Regions from separate parts of the Pseudonocardia sp. McavD-2-B genome, predicted to be linked through region 2. Evidence: riboswitches for the same ligand, from Rfam matches in the RefSeq annotation. Region 2 holds a riboswitch; the other holds the start of a gene.
What was found. A riboswitch is a leader RNA that binds a small molecule or an ion and turns the genes downstream of it on or off. The one in region 2 is predicted to bind S-adenosylmethionine.
Positions count from the first base shown of each region.

Region 1: linked by a shared signal. The riboswitch ahead of NH602_RS04445 (aminotransferase class V-fold PLP-dependent enzyme) and the one ahead of thrC (threonine synthase) in region 2 are both predicted to bind S-adenosylmethionine.

Region 1 is NZ_JAMXSG010000016.1:8,835-16,112, forward strand. It holds gene lhgO (L-2-hydroxyglutarate oxidase) at 1-650, shown strand, start outside; gene era (GTPase Era) at 647-1,549, shown strand; gene recO (DNA repair protein RecO) at 1,570-2,406, shown strand; gene NH602_RS04420 (hypothetical protein) at 2,629-2,991, shown strand; gene NH602_RS04425 (isoprenyl transferase) at 3,026-3,853, shown strand; gene NH602_RS04430 (hypothetical protein) at 3,874-4,266, shown strand; gene NH602_RS04435 (DUF2795 domain-containing protein) at 4,306-4,683, opposite strand; gene NH602_RS04440 (hypothetical protein) at 4,760-5,404, opposite strand; SAM riboswitch class IV at 5,479-5,593, shown strand; gene NH602_RS04445 (aminotransferase class V-fold PLP-dependent enzyme) at 5,637-7,025, shown strand; gene NH602_RS04450 (Fur family transcriptional regulator) at 7,036-7,278, opposite strand, start outside.
Region 2 is NZ_JAMXSG010000106.1:1,706-10,890, forward strand. It holds partial or broken gene NH602_RS32230 (ComEC/Rec2 family competence protein) at 1-254, shown strand, start outside; gene thrC (threonine synthase) at 495-1,763, opposite strand; SAM riboswitch class I at 1,770-1,923, opposite strand; gene holA (DNA polymerase III subunit delta) at 2,064-3,032, shown strand; gene rpsT (30S ribosomal protein S20) at 3,208-3,471, opposite strand; gene cynS (cyanase) at 3,643-4,107, opposite strand; gene lepA (translation elongation factor 4) at 4,337-6,199, shown strand; gene NH602_RS15510 (MarR family winged helix-turn-helix transcriptional regulator) at 6,287-6,715, opposite strand; gene NH602_RS15515 (zinc-binding dehydrogenase) at 6,937-7,902, opposite strand; gene NH602_RS15520 (hypothetical protein) at 7,947-8,129, shown strand; gene NH602_RS15525 (NAD-dependent protein deacetylase) at 8,134-8,979, opposite strand.

The sequences.
Region 1 (7,278 bases), on a different contig from region 2:
ACCTGCTCGGCACCCGCGCGGTCGTCTGTGGCGGCCTGCGCTGCGACGAGCTCGCCCGCCTGGCCGGTGCCGACCCCGGGGTGCGGATCGTGCCGTTCCGCGGCGAGTACTCCGGCTTCTCCGAGCGGGCCGCCTCGCTGGTCCGCGGCCTGATCTACCCGGTGCCCGACCCGGCGTTCCCGTTCCTCGGGGTGCACGCCACCCGCGGCATCGACGGCACCGTCCACGCCGGCCCGAACGCCGTGCTCGCGATGGCCCGTGAGGGCTACGACTGGCGCACGATCAGACCGAAGGAGCTGCTGGGCACGCTGACCTATCCCGGCATGGTCAAGGTGGCGCGCACGCACTGGCGCTACGGCATCGGCGAGGTCCGCCGCTCGCTGTCGACACGGGCGATGGTCCGCCAGATCCAGCGGATGCTGCCCGACGTCACCGCCGCCGACCTGCACCCGGCCGGCGCCGGGGTGCGGGCCCAGGCGGTGCAGGCCGACGGCACCCTGGTCGACGACTTCCTGTTCCTCGACCAGGCCGGCCCGGACGGCGCGGGCCGCCCCGGCTCGATCCTGCACGTGCTGAACGCACCGTCCCCGGCGGCGACGGCGGCCCTGCCGATCGGCCGCGAGATCCTCGACCGGCTGGGTGCGGCGTGACCGGCGCACAGCCCGAGGGCTTCCGGTCCGGGTTCGCCTGCTTCGTCGGCAGGCCCAACGCCGGCAAGTCGACGCTGACCAACGCGCTGGTCGGGGAGAAGATCGCGATCACCTCCTCGCGCCCGCAGACCACCCGGCACGCGATCCGCGGGATCGTGCACCGCCCGGACGCCCAGATCGTCCTGGTCGACACCCCGGGGCTGCACCGCCCGCGGACCCTGCTCGGGTCGCGGCTCAACGACCTGGTGCGCGAGACCTGGTCCGAGGTCGACGTCGTCGGGTTCTGCGTGCCCGCCGACGAGAAGGTCGGCAAGGGCGACCGGTTCATCGCCGAGGAGCTGCGGCGGATCGCCGCGCACACCCCGGTGGTCGCCGTCGTCACCAAGACCGACACCGCCCGCCCCGAGCAGGTCGCCGAGCGGCTCACCGAGGTGTCGGCCCTGATGGAGTTCACCGAGGTCGTGCCGACCTCGGCGCGGTCGGGTTTCCAGGTGTCGCTGCTCTCGGACCTGCTGGTCGGGCTGCTGCCGGAGGGCCCGCAGCTCTACCCGGACGGCGACCTCACCGACGAGCCGACCGACGTGCTCGTCGCCGAGCTCGTGCGGGAGGCGGCGCTGGAGGGCGTGCGCGACGAGCTGCCGCACTCGATCGCCGTCGTCGTCGAGGAGACGATCGAGAAGAAGAACCTCCTGGAGATCTACGCGATCATCTACGTCGAGCGGTCCAGCCAGAAGGGCATCGTGATCGGCAAGGGCGGTGCCCGGCTCAAGCAGGTCGGCAGCGACGCCCGTCGCCAGATCGAGAAGCTGCTGGGCACCCGGGTGCACCTCGACCTGCACGTGAAGATCGCCGAGGACTGGCAGCGGGACCCGAAGCAGCTGCGCAAGCTGGGGTTCTGAGCAGGACCTAGACTGGGTGCGTGGCCCAGTTCTACCGCGACACCGGGATCGTGCTCCGGGTGCAGAAGCTGGGCGAGGCGGACCGGATCATCACGATGCTGACCCGCCGGCACGGCAAGATCCGGGTGGTCGCCAAGGGCGTGCGCCGCACCCGGTCGCGGTGGGGCGCACGGCTGGAGCCGTTCAACCACGTCGACGTCCAGTGCTACACCGGGCGCACGCTGGACGTGGTCACCCAGGCCCAGACCGTCGACGCGTTCGCCCCGGCGATCGTCGCGGACTGGTCGGCGTACTCCTGTGGCTGCGCGATCCTGGAGACCGCGGACCGGCTGGTGTCCGAGGAGGGCGAGCCGAGCCTGCGGGTGTACCTGCTGCTGCTCGGCGCCACCCGGGCGCTGGCCGACGGCGCCCGTGAACCGGCCCTGGTGCTCGACGCGTTCCTGCTGCGGGCGATGAGCCACGCGGGGTGGGCGCCGTCGCTGTCGGAATGCGCGCGCTGCGCCACCCCCGGCCCGCACCGGTCGTTCACCGTCGCCGGGGGCGGCATGGTGTGCCCGCGCTGCCGCCCGCCGGGCTCGGTGACCCCGGCGACCGAGACGGTGGCCCTGCTGTCCGCGCTGCTGCACGGCGACTGGGACACCGCGGACGCCTCGGGCACCCCGACCCGGCGTGAGGCCAGCGGCCTGGTCGCGGCGCACCTGCAGTGGCACCTGGAGCGGCAGCTGCGCTCGCTGCCCCTGGTCGACCGCCGCGCCCGGGTCCGGCCCGCCGCCGCCGTCGCACCCGGGGTGCCGGGGCCCGCCCCGGAACCGCCGGACGGCGGAACCGCGACACCCCCGGACGCGCTCCCCGGCTAGTCCGGTCGGAATTGTGTCCGGTGTGGGGTGCCGTGAGCGGGCCGTCCGCTCCGTCGAGCGGTTGACGTACGGGCGTGCCGGCCCTCTCGGTGCCGCCGGTCGCGTCGCACGGGACTTCCGCCGACTCCACCGGGTGATCGTCGCTTTCGACGGGCAACCGGTTCCGCCGTCTCGTTACGCTCCTGTGATCGAGGGGACCCCAGCCCCGTCGGAGAGGCAGTCGTGAACCGACCCCACACCCCGCCGCCGGACGACGACCACACCGGTCGCACCCACCGTCTCCCGGCCGCCACGCAGCGCATCCCGGTGCCGCCGACCCAGCAGTTCCCGGTCCGCACCGAGGCGATGCCGGAGTCCCCGCAGGACGGGCCTACCCGCGCGATGCGTCAGGTCCGGGCCCGCACCGAGGACGGCGCGTGGCCGGCCATCCCGATGCTGCCGGTGATCCGGCCCGACGAGTCCGAGCCGATGACGGAGGCCGACCGGATCCGCGGGCACCGCGGGATGCGCCGGCTGCGCGAGACCATCGAGCGGCTGGAGGACCCGGCCGTGCCGGCCTGGCCGCAGCCCGACCACCGCGACTGAACCCGTCCGCCGTCCCCGACGTAGGGTCGGCGACGTGCCGTTCCAGCCTCCCGCACCGCACCCGTCCGGTGCCCGGCCCCCGGCGATCCCGCCGGAGCTGGTGCCACGCCACGTCGCCCTCGTGATGGACGGCAACGGCCGCTGGGCCAACGCCCGCGGCCTGCCCCGCACGGAGGGCCACAAGCGGGGCGAGGCCTCGCTGATGGACGTCGCCCGCGGATGCATCGACCTGGGCGTGCGCTGGCTGTCGGCGTACGCGTTCTCCACCGAGAACTGGCGGCGCAGCCCCGATGAGGTCCGGTTCCTGATGGGCTTCAACCGCGACGTGATCCGCCGCCGCGTCGACGAGATGGACGCGATGGGGGTCCGGGTCCGCTGGGCGGGCCGGCGCCCGCGGCTGTGGCGGTCGGTGATCAAGGAGCTGGAGATCGCCGAGGAGCGCACCCGTGGCAACGACGTGCTGAACCTGACCATGTGCGTCAACTACGGCGGCCGCGCCGAGATCGTCGACTCCGTGCGGCATCTCGCCCGCCTCGCCGCGGAGGGCCGGATCAACCCCGACAAGATCGACGAGCGGATGCTGGCCCGGTACCTCGACGAGCCGGACATGCCCGACGTCGACCTGTTCGTGCGCTCCTCGGGGGAGCAGCGGACGTCGAACTTCCTGCTCTGGCAGAGCGCCTACGCCGAGATGGTCTTCCTGGACACGCTGTTCCCGGACTTCGACCGGCGCCACATCTGGCAGGCGATCGAGATCTACGCGCGCCGGGACCGGCGTTTCGGGGGAGCTTCCGAGCGTCGCGGACCGGGCGCGAGCATCGACACGGCCGCCGCCGTCCCGAACGATGGAGTGACACCGTGACCACCGATGTGATCTCCGGGATGCTCACCACCGCCAGGAGGGCGCTGGAGCGGTTCCACGACGTCACCACCGACGACGACGGCGCGCTGACCTTCGCCCACGGCGGCGTGCTGTGCGTGGTGCAGGGCACCGAGCTGGAGGAGGGCCTGCCCGTCCTCAACCTGACCTGCGTCGTCGCGTGGGACCTGCCGGAGTCCGACGACCCGGAGCGCGACGTGCCGCGCCGGGTCGGCCTCGGGGTGGGGGAGGGCCTGTTCGGCACGCCCCGGGCGGTGCGCGGCGAGCGCGGCTGGGACGTGACCCTGCGCTACGCCTTCCCCGCGGCCGGGCTGGGTGAGGGGCCGATGGGCACCCTGCTGATGCTGGTCGTGTCCTCGGCGTCGAGCATGCGCGCGGAGCTGGTCGAGAGCTGAGACCGCCCGGCCGGGGGCGCACCCCCGGCCGTGGCCCGGTCACTTCTTGCGGTTGGTCCCGAGCTCCTCGGCGATCGGGTTGACCGGGTCGGCGTCCGTGCCGGACTCCGACAGGCCCGAGGCGTTGTGTCCGGTGCGTCGCTGCCGGCGCAGCTGCTCGGTCTCCTCGCGGGTCTCCCCGTCGGTGTCGCCCGCGGTCTGCGCGGCCGGGTCGTCCTCGCGGAGGTCGGTGGCGGAGACCACGGCACCGATCGAGGTGTAGTACTCCTCGGCCGGCACCGCCCGCAGGGCCTCGACCGTCGCGGCGTCGGCGCCGTTGCGCTCGGCGGTCCACGCCAGGTCGTCCTTGGAAGCGGGGAACTCCAGACCGTGCAGGGCGCTGCGGACGGCGTCGGCGGTCGTCGTACGGGCTGTCATGGGTCACCTCTCGTCGTGGACGTTCGGTGACCGGGTAGCCGGTGTGCGGCCGTCCATGCACGGACGGCCGCACCCGTCAGCCGTCGGTGTCCGTGGTCTCCCCGGCGGAGTCCCCGGAGTCGCTGAGGTGCACGATCGGCAGCGCCGCCAGCTGGCCCGCGGTCATCGCGTGCGCCACGCCCAGCACGTCGTTCTGGGCCTTGGTCATCCGCGCGTCCACCAGGCCGGACAGGCTGTAGGCGACCCGGCCGAGCAGCCGCACCGTGGTCTCGTCGACCTGGGGGCGCGGGGTGGAGACGACCGCGACACCGCGCGGGTCGCCGTCGTTGGACTGGGCGACGCCGATCTCGTAGGACTCACGCGGGTTGACGTGCCGCGACGCGTAGTGGTCGCGCAGCGTCGACATCATGTCGTGGAACCCGGTGACGTCACCCTCGAGCTCCAGGGTGGACAGGTCGTCCTTCGTGAGGGTCTTGGTGCGGCCGGAGAAGCAGCGCACGTAGCCGATCACCGCGCCGGTCCACAGTGCCTCGACCAGGGCCGGGTCGGCGGCCACCCGGACCGGGCCGGACTCCGGACCGCCGAGCGCGGTCACCAGGTGCTCGCAGCACCGCAGCACGTACTGCAGGTCGTCGAACACCGCCGCCAGCTGGGCAAGCTCGCCGGACTCCGGGACGTCGATCCGCCGTACCGTGCCCGGGGCGGGTTGCGTGTCGGTCATCGTTCAGACGCTATCCGGGGTGGCGATGGTCACGGTGTCTCCTTCTGAGACGGTCTGCTAGCTTCGGCCGCGAAGGTCACGAGTGCCAGCGCGAAGCCCCGGCTCGCTGGACGGCAACCCTCCTCCGCGGCGGGGTGCCCCGGGTGATGACCGGGCCGACGCGACACCCGCAGTCGGCAAGCGCGGATCCGTGCGCCACGCCGGGTCCCCGAGATCGGCCGGAGGCCCGATCATGACCCTCGCGCTGTCGCGTCCCGTCCAGCACGCGCTGCCCCGTGTCGTCGGCGCGGACCTCACCGTCCCGCTCGTCGACGGCAGGTGGGCCCGCTACTGCGACCTCGACTCCGCCGCGTCGGCGCCGGCGCTGGAGAGCGTCGCCGCGCACGTTGCGCAGGTGCTGCCCTACCACGGCAGCGTGCACCGCGGCGCCGGCTGGACCTCGAAGGTCTGCACCGCCCTGGTGGAGAACGCCCGCGCCGACGTCGCCCGGTTCGTCCGGGCCCGCGCCGACGACGTCGTGGTGTTCACCCGCAACACCACCGACGCGCTCGGCCTGCTCGCGCGCGCCGTGCCCGGCCCGGTGGTGACCCTCGACCTGGAGCACCACGCGACGCTGCTGGCCTGGCGGGGCGGTTCCGGTGGCGCCGAGCACCGGGTCGTGCGGGCCGGCCACAGCATCGCCGCGACCCTCGACGCGCTGCGGGCCGAGCTCGCCGCCCGTCCCGACGCCGCGCTGGTCGCGGTCACCGGTGCGTCCAACGTGACCGGCGAGCTCCTCCCGGTCGCCGAGATCGCCCGGATCGCGCACGCCGCGGGCGCCCGGCTGTGCGTCGACGCAGCGCAGCTCGCCCCGCACCGGCGCGTCGACCTGGCCGGGTGGGGTGCGGACTACGTCGCGCTGTCCGGGCACAAGCTCTACGCGCCCTTCGGTGCCGGGGTCCTCGTCGGCCGCCGTGACTGGCTCGACACCGCAGAGCCGCACGTCGCGGGCGGGGGAGCGGTCCGGTCGGTCGGCGTCACGGCCGACGACGCCGTCGACGGCCCGGGCGGCACCGTCACCGAGTGGCTGCCCGCGCCGCAACGCCACGAGGGCGGCACCCCGAACGTGCTCGGCGCCGCCGCGCTGGGCGCGGCCTGCCGCGCCCTCGAGGACCTGATCGACGACGCCGTGCCCGCCCACGAGCGCGAGCTCGCCGCCCGGCTGCGCGCGGGTCTGGCGACCGTCCGCGGCCTGCGGATCCTGTCCTGCTTCGACGACGGGCCCGACGCCGACCGCACCGCGACCGTCTCGTTCACCCTCGGCGAGCTGCCCGCCGGCCTCGTCGCGGCGGCGCTGTCCGCCGAGTACGGCATCGGTGTCCGCGACGGGCGGTTCTGCGCGCACCCGCTGCTGGAGCGGCTCACCGGCGGCGGCGACGCGGTGCGCGCCTCGCTGGGCCTGCGCACCGGCCCCTCCGACGTCGACCGCCTGGTCGACGCGCTGACCGACCTGGCGCAGCGCGGTCCGGCCTGGACCTACGCCCTCGTCGACGGCCGGTGGGCGCCCACCCCGGACCCGCGCCCGGCCGACCCGTTCGCCCGGGGCCGGGAGCTGCCGGCCGTCCCCGGCTGCGGGGACTGAGTCCCGGGAGTCACCCCGCCGAGCAGCGGCCGCAGAGGCCGAAGATCTCCAGGGTGTGCGACACCTCGGTGAAGCCGTGCTTCTGCGCGACCGACTCGGTCCAGGACTCCACCGCGGGGCCCTCGATCTCGACGGCGGCGCCGCACCGGCGGCACACCAGATGATGGTGGTGGTGCTCGGTCTCGCAGCGCCGGTAGACCGCCTCGCCGGACGCGACCCGCAGCACGTCGACCTCGCCGCCGTCGGCGAGGGT
Region 2 (9,185 bases):
TGGGGCTCGCGCGCGGGATGGCGCTGGGCTGGCCGGAGCTGCGCCTGCAGGTCCTCGGTCCGGTCCACCCGCCCCTGACGGTCGACGGCAGCGACGGGACGGCGGTCAACGACATCTCGCTGCTGCTGCGCGCGACCACCCCGGCCGCGACGATCCTGCTGACCGGCGACGCCGAGCTGGTCGCCCAGGACGACCTGCTCGACTCCGGGGCCGACCTGCGGGCGGACGTGCTGAAGATGCCCCACCACGGGTCCCGCAAGGTGGTCCCGCGGCTGATCACGGCCGTCGCGCCGCGGGCGGCGGTGATCAGCGTCGGAAACGGCAACAGCTACCGGCACCCCAACGCGGAGCTGGTGGACCGGCTCGCCGGGGCGGGGATCGTCGTCGCACGCACCGACCGGTCCGGCGACCTGGCCCTGACCGGCGACGACCCGGCCGGGCTGACGGTGGTCGCGCGGGGCGACCCCCGTCCGGCGCCCGGCCGGCGGGGCCGGTCAGCCTCGGTTCGCCAGCGCCTCGCGGACCGCGGCGGACGTCGACGGCACGGTCGCCGTCGGGCCGACCTCGCCGGAGACGGCGTCGAGGGTCTTGAGGCCGTCTCCGGTGATCATGAGGACGGTCTCGGCGTCGGGGTCGAGTGCCCCGGCCTCGAGCAGCTTCCTGGTGGTCGCGATGGTGACCCCGCCCGCGGTCTCGGCGAACACGCCCTCGGTGCGGGCCAGGAGCCGGATGCCGGCGACGACCTCCTCGTCGGACACGTGCCCCACCGAGCCGCCGGTGCGGCGCACCGAGTCGAGGACGTACGGACCGTCGGCCGGGTTCCCGATCGCCAGCGAGCGCGCGATGGTGTCCGGCTTCTGCGGCTGGATCACGTCGTGGCCGGCCTCGAAGGCCCGCGCGACCGGCGAGCAGCCGGTGGCCTGGGCGCCGAACACGGTGTACGGGGTGGGCTCGACCAGACCCAGGGTGCCGAGCTCGGTGAACCCCTTGTCGATCTTGGTGAGCTGGGAGCCGGACGCCACCGGGACCACGACCTGCTGCGGGAGCCGCCAGCCGAGCTGCTCGGCGACCTCGTAGCCCAGGGTCTTCGAGCCCTCGGCGTAGTACGGCCGGACGTTGACGTTCACGAACGCCCAGTCCTCGTGCTCGGCGGCCAGCTCGGTGGCGAGCCGGTTGACGTCGTCGTAGTTGCCGTCGACGGCGAGCAGGGTGCCGCCGTAGACGGCGGTGGTGACGATCTTCGCCTGCTCCAGCGAGGACGGGATCAGCACGACCGAGTCCCAGCCGGCACGGGCGGCCGCGGCGGCGACGGCGTTGGCCAGGTTGCCCGTCGAGGGGCAGCACAGCACCGAGAAGCCGAGCTCACGGGCGGCGGCGAGCGCGACGGCGACGACGCGGTCCTTGAACGAGTGCGTCGGGTTGCCCGTGTCGTCCTTGATCCAGATCTTGCGGACGCCGAGCGCGCGGGCCAGGTTGTCGGCCTCGATCAGCCGGGTCAGGCCGGGCTCGGTGTTCGCATGCTGCTCGACGGTCGACGGGACCGGCAGCAGGTCCTTGTAGCGCCAGATCGACTTCGGCCCGGCCTCGATGGAGGCGCGGGTGACCGTCGGGAACTCGTAGGCGACCTCGAGGGGGCCGAAACAGCGCGGGCACGCGAACTCCGCGGCGAGCGGGATCTCGTGGCGGCACTCGCGGCACGCGAGAGCGCGCGCGGAGCCGAGGTCGTAGGCGGAGGTGGTTTCGGGCGCAGCAGTGAGAGTCACGAGATCTCCTCATCTGTCCCGCCGGATGTGGCGGGCCGGAATTGGCACCGTGTTCGTCGACGTCCTCGCCACGCGGAATGCGCAGGTCTGGGCGGATCGTCGTGCGACGCCGGTTGCCGGGGCTTCAACGGGCCGTTCCCTCTGCCCCTCTGGATGAGCCATATGCGGTTGTGGTGCTCCGGACGCCGGGCGCCGGAATCGACGACGACCGTACGCGAGCGGGACACCCCACCGCCAGGCGACGTTCTCCGGTCGGGACGCGACTCTCCCGTTGTCGGAGGTGTGGGCCACCATGGGGGTGTGAGCAGCACGAGCGAACCGGGCCCGCTGCAGCTGGTCGTCGGGGACGAGGAGTTCCTGGCCGAGCGGGCGGTGTCCGACCTGGTCCGGCGCGCCCGGCAGCGCGATCCGGAGACCGAGCTGCGCCGCTTCCGCACCTCCGAGGTGGCACCCGGCGAGCTCGCCGGGCACCTCAGCCCCTCGCTCTTCGCGGAGGGCAGGGTGATCGTGCTCACCCACGGTCAGGACGCGAACAAGGACATGACCGCCGCCATCGCCGACTACGTGAAGGACCCGGCCGACGGGATCGTGCTCGTGGTCCAGCACGCCGGGGGAGCGAAGGGCAAGGCGGTCCTGGATCTGATGCGCAAGGCCGGGGCGCACACCGTCACCTGCAACCGCATCACCCGCGCCGACGAGCGGTCGGACTTCGTGCGCGACGAGGTCCGCCGCCACGGCGGCACGATCACGCCCGGGGCGCTCGCGGTGCTGGTCGAGGCGGTCGGGTCGGACCTGCGGGAGCTGGCGGCCGCGGCCGGGCAGCTCGTCGCGGACACCGGCGGCGCCGTGGACGAGGCCGGGGTGCGGCGCTACCACCGCGGCCGGGCCGAGTCCTCGGGCTTCGCGGTGGCCGACGCGGCGGTCGCGGGGGACCGGCGGGCGGCGATGGAGGCGCTGCGGTGGGCGCTGGTGCTCGGTGTCCCGCACGTGCTGATCGCCGACGCGCTCGCGGACTCGGTGCGCACCCTGGCCAAGGTCGGCTCGGCCGGGCGGGGCGACCCGAACCGGCTGGCCGGGGAGCTGGGCATGCCGCCCTGGAAGATCCGCAAGGCGCAGCAGACGGTCCGGCAGTGGCGCCCGGAGCAGCTCGCCGTCGCCATCGCGGCGACGGCGCGGGTGAACGCCGACGTCAAAGGCGTCGCCGCGGACGCGGGGTACGCATTGGAGCGGGCCGTGCTGGCCGTCGTGTCCGCGCGCACCCCGCGCTGACCCGGCCGGACCCCCGAGCGCTCGACAGCGCCGCCCCGCGGGCCCCGGGAGCGGCGACGGTGCCGCCCCGCTCGGCCCCGGGGACACCGGCCGTGCCGGGCCGCCCGGGGTCCGGAAAGACGACGACGGCGCCGCCCGGGTGGGGCGGCGCCGTCGTCGGAAGAACCGGGGTGGCTCAGGCCTGGACGTCGTTGAGACGCTTGGCCAGGGCCGACTTGCGGTTGGCCGCCTGGTTCCGGTGGATGACGCCCTTGCCGGCCGCCTTGTCGAGGGCCTTGGCCGCCTTGCGCTGCAGCTCCACGACGTTGTCGGCGCCGGAGTCGGCGGCCTCGCGGAAGTGGCGGATCGCGGTCTTGACCGACGACTTCACCGACTTGTTGCGCTGCCGGCGCTTCTCGTTGGTCTTGACTCGCTTGATCTGCGACTTGATGTTGGCCACGTCTGCCTCTGGTCTTCCTGCCTGCTGGTCGGCTGGTGAGTGTTCTCGTCCGGGTCCGCTCCGGCGGCACCGAACAGCATCACTGGAGAGAGGGTCCAGGCCGTTTCGGGCGAGCACGCCGAGCGCTCGACGCACAAGGTTACCAGCGGCGTCGTCGCGCCCTGTGCCGGGTCACCAGACGCGGTAGGGCAGGAACTTCCCGTTGAGGGTGATCACGGCCCGGTCGCCCTTGGGGTCGGGCACCCGCTGCAGGTCCAGCTCGAAGTCGATGGCCGAGACGATGCCGTCGCCGAACTCCTCGCGGACCAGCTCCGAGATCGTCGTTCCGTACACCTGGACCATCTCCGAGAGCCGGTAGACCAGTGGGTCGGTGAGGTCCACCGCGGCCGCGCCGCGGACCGGCGGGAGGGTGAGCGCGTCGACGACGTCGGGGTCCAGGTCGAGCAGCGAACCCGCGGTCTCGGCCTGCTCGCGGGTCAGCGTCTGCTGTCCGAGCAGGGCCGAGGTGGACCACTCGACCGGGTGGCCCAACGCCTCGGCGATCTTGTCCCAGGTGAGGCCCAGCTTCTTCTTGCGGGCCAGTACGACGCGGGCGGCGCCCAGTCGGTCGAGCGGGGGGACGGGGGTGACCGACACGGTGACTCCTCCGGGTGGGGGTGGCTGACCCGTTCGATCGTGCGCGATCGGTGGGCGGGCGGCAACGCCGGGACGCGCCGCGTGAACGGCGTGTGACGATCTGCGGTGCCACCACGGCGGTCGCCCGGCCCGACATGGGACGATGGGACCCAGTGCCCCGAGCCCCGAGTGCCCTGAGCACCCGAAGTGCCCGAAGCCCCACGCATGAGCGAAAGCCGAGTACAGCCGAGTGACGACGTACGCCGACCGCACGTTCACCCCGCCGGAGCGCATCCGGAACTTCTGCATCATCGCCCACATCGACCACGGGAAGTCCACCCTGGCCGACCGGATGCTGCAGGTCACGGGAGTGCTGAGCGATCGTGACGCCCGGGCCCAGTACCTGGACCGGATGGACATCGAGCGCGAGCGCGGCATCACGATCAAGGCGCAGAACGTCCGACTGCCGTGGACCGCGAAGAACGCCGACGGCGTCGAGACCGAGCACGTCCTGCACCTGATCGACACCCCCGGCCACGTCGACTTCACCTACGAGGTCTCCCGGGCGCTCGAGGCGTGCGAGGGCGCGATCCTGCTGGTCGACGCCGCGCAGGGGATCGAGGCGCAGACCCTGGCCAACCTGTACCTGGCCATGGAGAAGGACCTGCACATCATCCCGGTCCTGAACAAGATCGACCTGCCCGCCGCGGACCCGGAGCGCTACGCCGCGGAGATCGCGCACATCACCGGCTGCGAGCCGGAGGACGTGCTGCGGTGCAGCGCCAAGACCGGTGAGGGCGTGGAGGCGGTGCTCGACGCCGTCATCGCGCAGGTCCCCGCCCCGGTCGGCGACGCCGACGCCCCCGCCCGCGCGATGATCTTCGACTCGGTCTACGACACCTACCGCGGCGTCGTCACCTACATCCGGGTCGTCGACGGGAAGCTCTCCCCGCGCGAGAAGATCAAGATGATGTCCACCGGTGCCGAGCACGAGCTGCTCGAGATCGGCATCGTCTCCCCGGAGCCCAAGCCGTCCGCCGGCCTGGGGGTCGGCGAGGTCGGCTACCTCATCACCGGGGTGAAGGACGTCCGTCAGTCCAAGGTCGGCGACACCGTCACGTCCAAGCGCAACGGGGCCACCGCGCCACTGACCGGCTACCGCGAGCCGCAGCCGATGGTCTACTCCGGGCTCTACCCGATCGACGGCTCGCAGTACCCCGACCTGCGCGAGGCGCTGGACAAGCTGCAGCTCAACGACGCCGCGCTCACCTACGAGCCCGAGACCTCGGCCGCGCTCGGCTTCGGCTTCCGCTGCGGCTTCCTCGGCCTGCTGCACCTGGAGATCACCCGCGAGCGGCTCGAGCGCGAGTTCGACCTCGACCTGATCTCCACCGCACCCAACGTCGTCTACCAGGTCACCACCGACGACGGCGAGGAGATCGAGGTGACCAACCCCAGCGACTGGCCGGTGGGCAAGGTCGCCGAGGTCCGCGAGCCGATCACCAAGATCACCATCCTGGCGCCGTCGGAGTTCGTCGGCACCATCATGGAGCTCTGCCAGAGCCGGCGCGGCCAGCTCGGCGGGATGGACTACCTGTCCGAGACCCGCGTCGAGCTGCGCTACACGATGCCGCTCGGCGAGATCATCTTCGACTTCTTCGACAACCTGAAGTCCCGCACGCGCGGCTACGCCAGCCTCGACTACGAGGAGGCCGGCGAGCAGGTGGCCGACCTGGTGAAGGTCGACATCCTGCTGCAGGGCGAGGCCGTCGACGCGTTCTCCGCGATCGTGCACAAGGAGTCGGCGTACTCCTACGGCACCTCGATGGCGACCAAGCTGCGCGAGCTCATCCCGCGCCAGCAGTTCGAGGTGCCGATCCAGGCCGCCGTCGGCGCCCGGATCATCGCCCGCGAGACGATCCGCGCGATCCGCAAGGACGTCCTCGCCAAGTGCTACGGCGGCGACATCTCCCGCAAGCGCAAGCTGCTGGAGAAGCAGAAGGAGGGCAAGAAGCGGATGAAGACGATCGGCCGCGTCGAGGTCCCGCAGGAGGCCTTCGTCGCCGCGCTGTCCACCGGTGGCGGGACGGCTACCGAGAAGCCCAAGAAGTAGCCCCCCGGACGCGAAGCGGGCCCGACTCCCGGCTGGGGGTCGGGCCCGACGTGTACGTGGTGGGGGGCGGGGGAGCGCGGGGGCGGTCTACATGACCGAGCCCGCCCGGGGGCCGGGGATCGGCCCGTCGCACGACGCGGGCCGGGCGGCGGGGGCACGGCGCGGCGACAGGATGCGCTGCACCCGCTGGCAGACGGACTCGACGACCGTCCGGCCCTCGGCCGACAGGTGCACCAGCACGCGGCGCCGGTCGAGCGGGTCGGCCGACCGGTAGGCCAGCTTCTTCTCGACGAGGCGGTCCACGATCCGGGTGGCCGTGGGGGCGGGCAGCGACGTGTGTCCCGCGACCTCGCCCATGCTGCGGCCGGTGCCGCGGGCGAGCATCAACAGGACCCGCCAGCCGTCACGGCTGACGTCCGTCGAGGACGGGTTGGTGGACAGGGCTGTGGCCACGGCGTGGTCGACCCGGTCCAGGAACTCGACGACACCCGCGGCTCCAGGCGTCGGGGCAGCCATGGTGGCAGTCCCCGACGCCCGTCGACTCAAAGGCTCGGTCACGATGACGCACTGTACTTGCCGAACGGGCGAAATCCGACCCTGTCCTGGGCAAACGTCCCCCGAGCGCCGGGCGGTCGTCACGCAGCGATGACCGACAGGCCGACGACCAGCGATTACGTAGACCGCTTGACGTTCACCAACGACATCACGACTGCATCACACCCGGATCACGTAACGCCCTAGCGGGTCAGGACGATCTTCCCCGCCGTGCGCCCCGCGGCCATCGCCTCGAACGCCTCCTTCGCGGAGTCCATCGGCAGTTCTGTCCCGATCTCCGGCGCGATCCCGGCCGTCGCCACGAAGTTCATGAGATCCGCGAGCTCCGGCCGCGTCCCCATGGTCGCGCCGACCACCTCGAGCTGGAGGAAGAACAGCCGCTGCAGGTCCGCGGGCGGGTTCGGGCCCGAGGTGGAGCCGCAGACGACGATGCGGCCACCGGGACGCAGCGCCCGCATGGAGTGCTTCCAGGTGGCCTCGCCGACCGACTCCATGACGGCGTCGACCTTGCCCGGCAGCCTCGCCCCGGACTCGAACGTGGCGTGCGCGCCGAGCCGCTCGGCCAGTGCGCGCTTCTCCTCGTCGCGGCCGGTGACCCACACCTGGAAGCCCGCGGCGCGGCCCAGCTGGACCAGCGCCGTCGAGACGCCGCCGGAGGCGCCCTGGACGAGCACCGTCTGGCCCGGCTGCAGGCCCGACTTGGTGAACAGCATCCGGTACGCGGTCAGCCAGGCGGTGCCCAGGACGGCGCCCTGGCCGGGGGTGAGGCCCTTCGGGGCGGGGACCGCGTTGCGCGCCGGGACGATCACCGTGTCGGCCATCGTGCCCTGGTGGCGCTCGGTGAGCAGGGTGCGCTTCGGGTCGAGCGTCTCGTCGCCGCGCCAGTCAGGGTCGCCGATGATCGGGTAGAGGACGACCTCGGTGCCGTCGTCGAGGGTCCCGGCGCCGTCGCAGCCGAGGATCATGGGGAACTGGTCGGGCTTGATGCCGACCCCGCGCAGCGTCCACAGGTCGTGCATGTTGAGGCTGGCGGCGGAGACGTTGACGGAGACCCAGCCGTCGGGGACCTCCGGGTCGGGCCGCTCGCCCACGACGAGGGAGTCGAGGGGAGCGTCGGCGTTGGGCTCCTGCGCATAGACAGCGAACATGGCCCCGAACCTAATGCCTGGGCCCGGGGACTACCGTGTGGAGTGTGCGCACGATCATCGACGGCTGGGACGCGTTCGAGCTGTGGCTCACCGGCCTGCCGTTCGTGGTGCAGGTCGTGTTCGTGACGGTGGTGGTCCTGCCCGCGTGCGCGCTGGTCGCGATCGGTGCCGACCGGGCCACCCGGCGCTTCGACACCCCCCGCGGGCGTCGCGACGGCGGGGCCTGAGCGCTCAGACCGGCTGGGCCGCGAGTGCGGCGAGCGCCTCCGAGCAGCCCGCGTCGACGCGCAGGTCGGCGAGTTCGTCGCCCCGGGTCGCCCCGCGGTTGACGATCACGACCGGCACCTCCGCCCGATGCGCGGCCCGGACGAACCGCAGCCCCGACATGACGGTGAGCGAGGACCCGGCGACGAGCAGCGCGCCGTCCTCGGGGGTCAGCGCGGCCACCATCGCGTAGCAGCGCGCCACCCGGTCCTTCGGCACGTTCTCCCCGAAGAACACGACGTGCGGTTTGAGGACCCCGCCGCACGACGCGCACGGCACGATCCGGAAGCCGTCGGTGATCTCCACCGCGGCGTCGCCGTCGGGGGCCGTCTCGACCTGCGCGCTGTGCGCCTCGGTGAAGCCGGGGTTGAGCGCGGTGAGCCGGGCCTGCAGCGCGTCGCGCGGGGTGATGCGGCGGCAGTCCAGGCAGACGACCTCGTCGATGCGCCCGTGCAGGTCGACCACGCCGCGGCTGCCGGCCACGGAGTGCAGGCCGTCGACGTTCTGTGTGATCAGTCCGTCGACGACGCCCGCCGCCCCCAGTGCGGCCAGCGCGCGGTGTCCGGGGTTGGGGTCGGCGCGACGCATCCGGGCCCAGCCGACGTGGCTGCGCGCCCAGTACCGTCGCTGCGCGGGCTCCCCGGACACGAACTCGGAGTAGGTCATCGGGTTGCGCGGTCGTGAGCCCGGGCCGCGGTAGTCCGGGATGCCGGAGTCGGTGGACAGCCCGGCCCCGGTGAGGACGACGAGGCGTCGCCCGGCGAGCAGGTCCAGTGCCGCGCCCGGATCGGTGCTGACGACGGGGACGCTCATGTTCTCCAGGGTAGGCGCGCCCGGTGGCTCCCCGCCCCTCGGCGGCCCGCCCCACCTCCGCACACCCTCCGCCCTCGCCCGGCCGCCGCCGAACCCCCTTCGCCCAGCCGCGGCACGCCCCCACCCCCTGAGCCGCAGCAGGCCCCTCTCCCGCTGTGGTCGCGGCATACCCCCGGCTCTCCGGGCCGCCCGGCACGCTTCGCCGA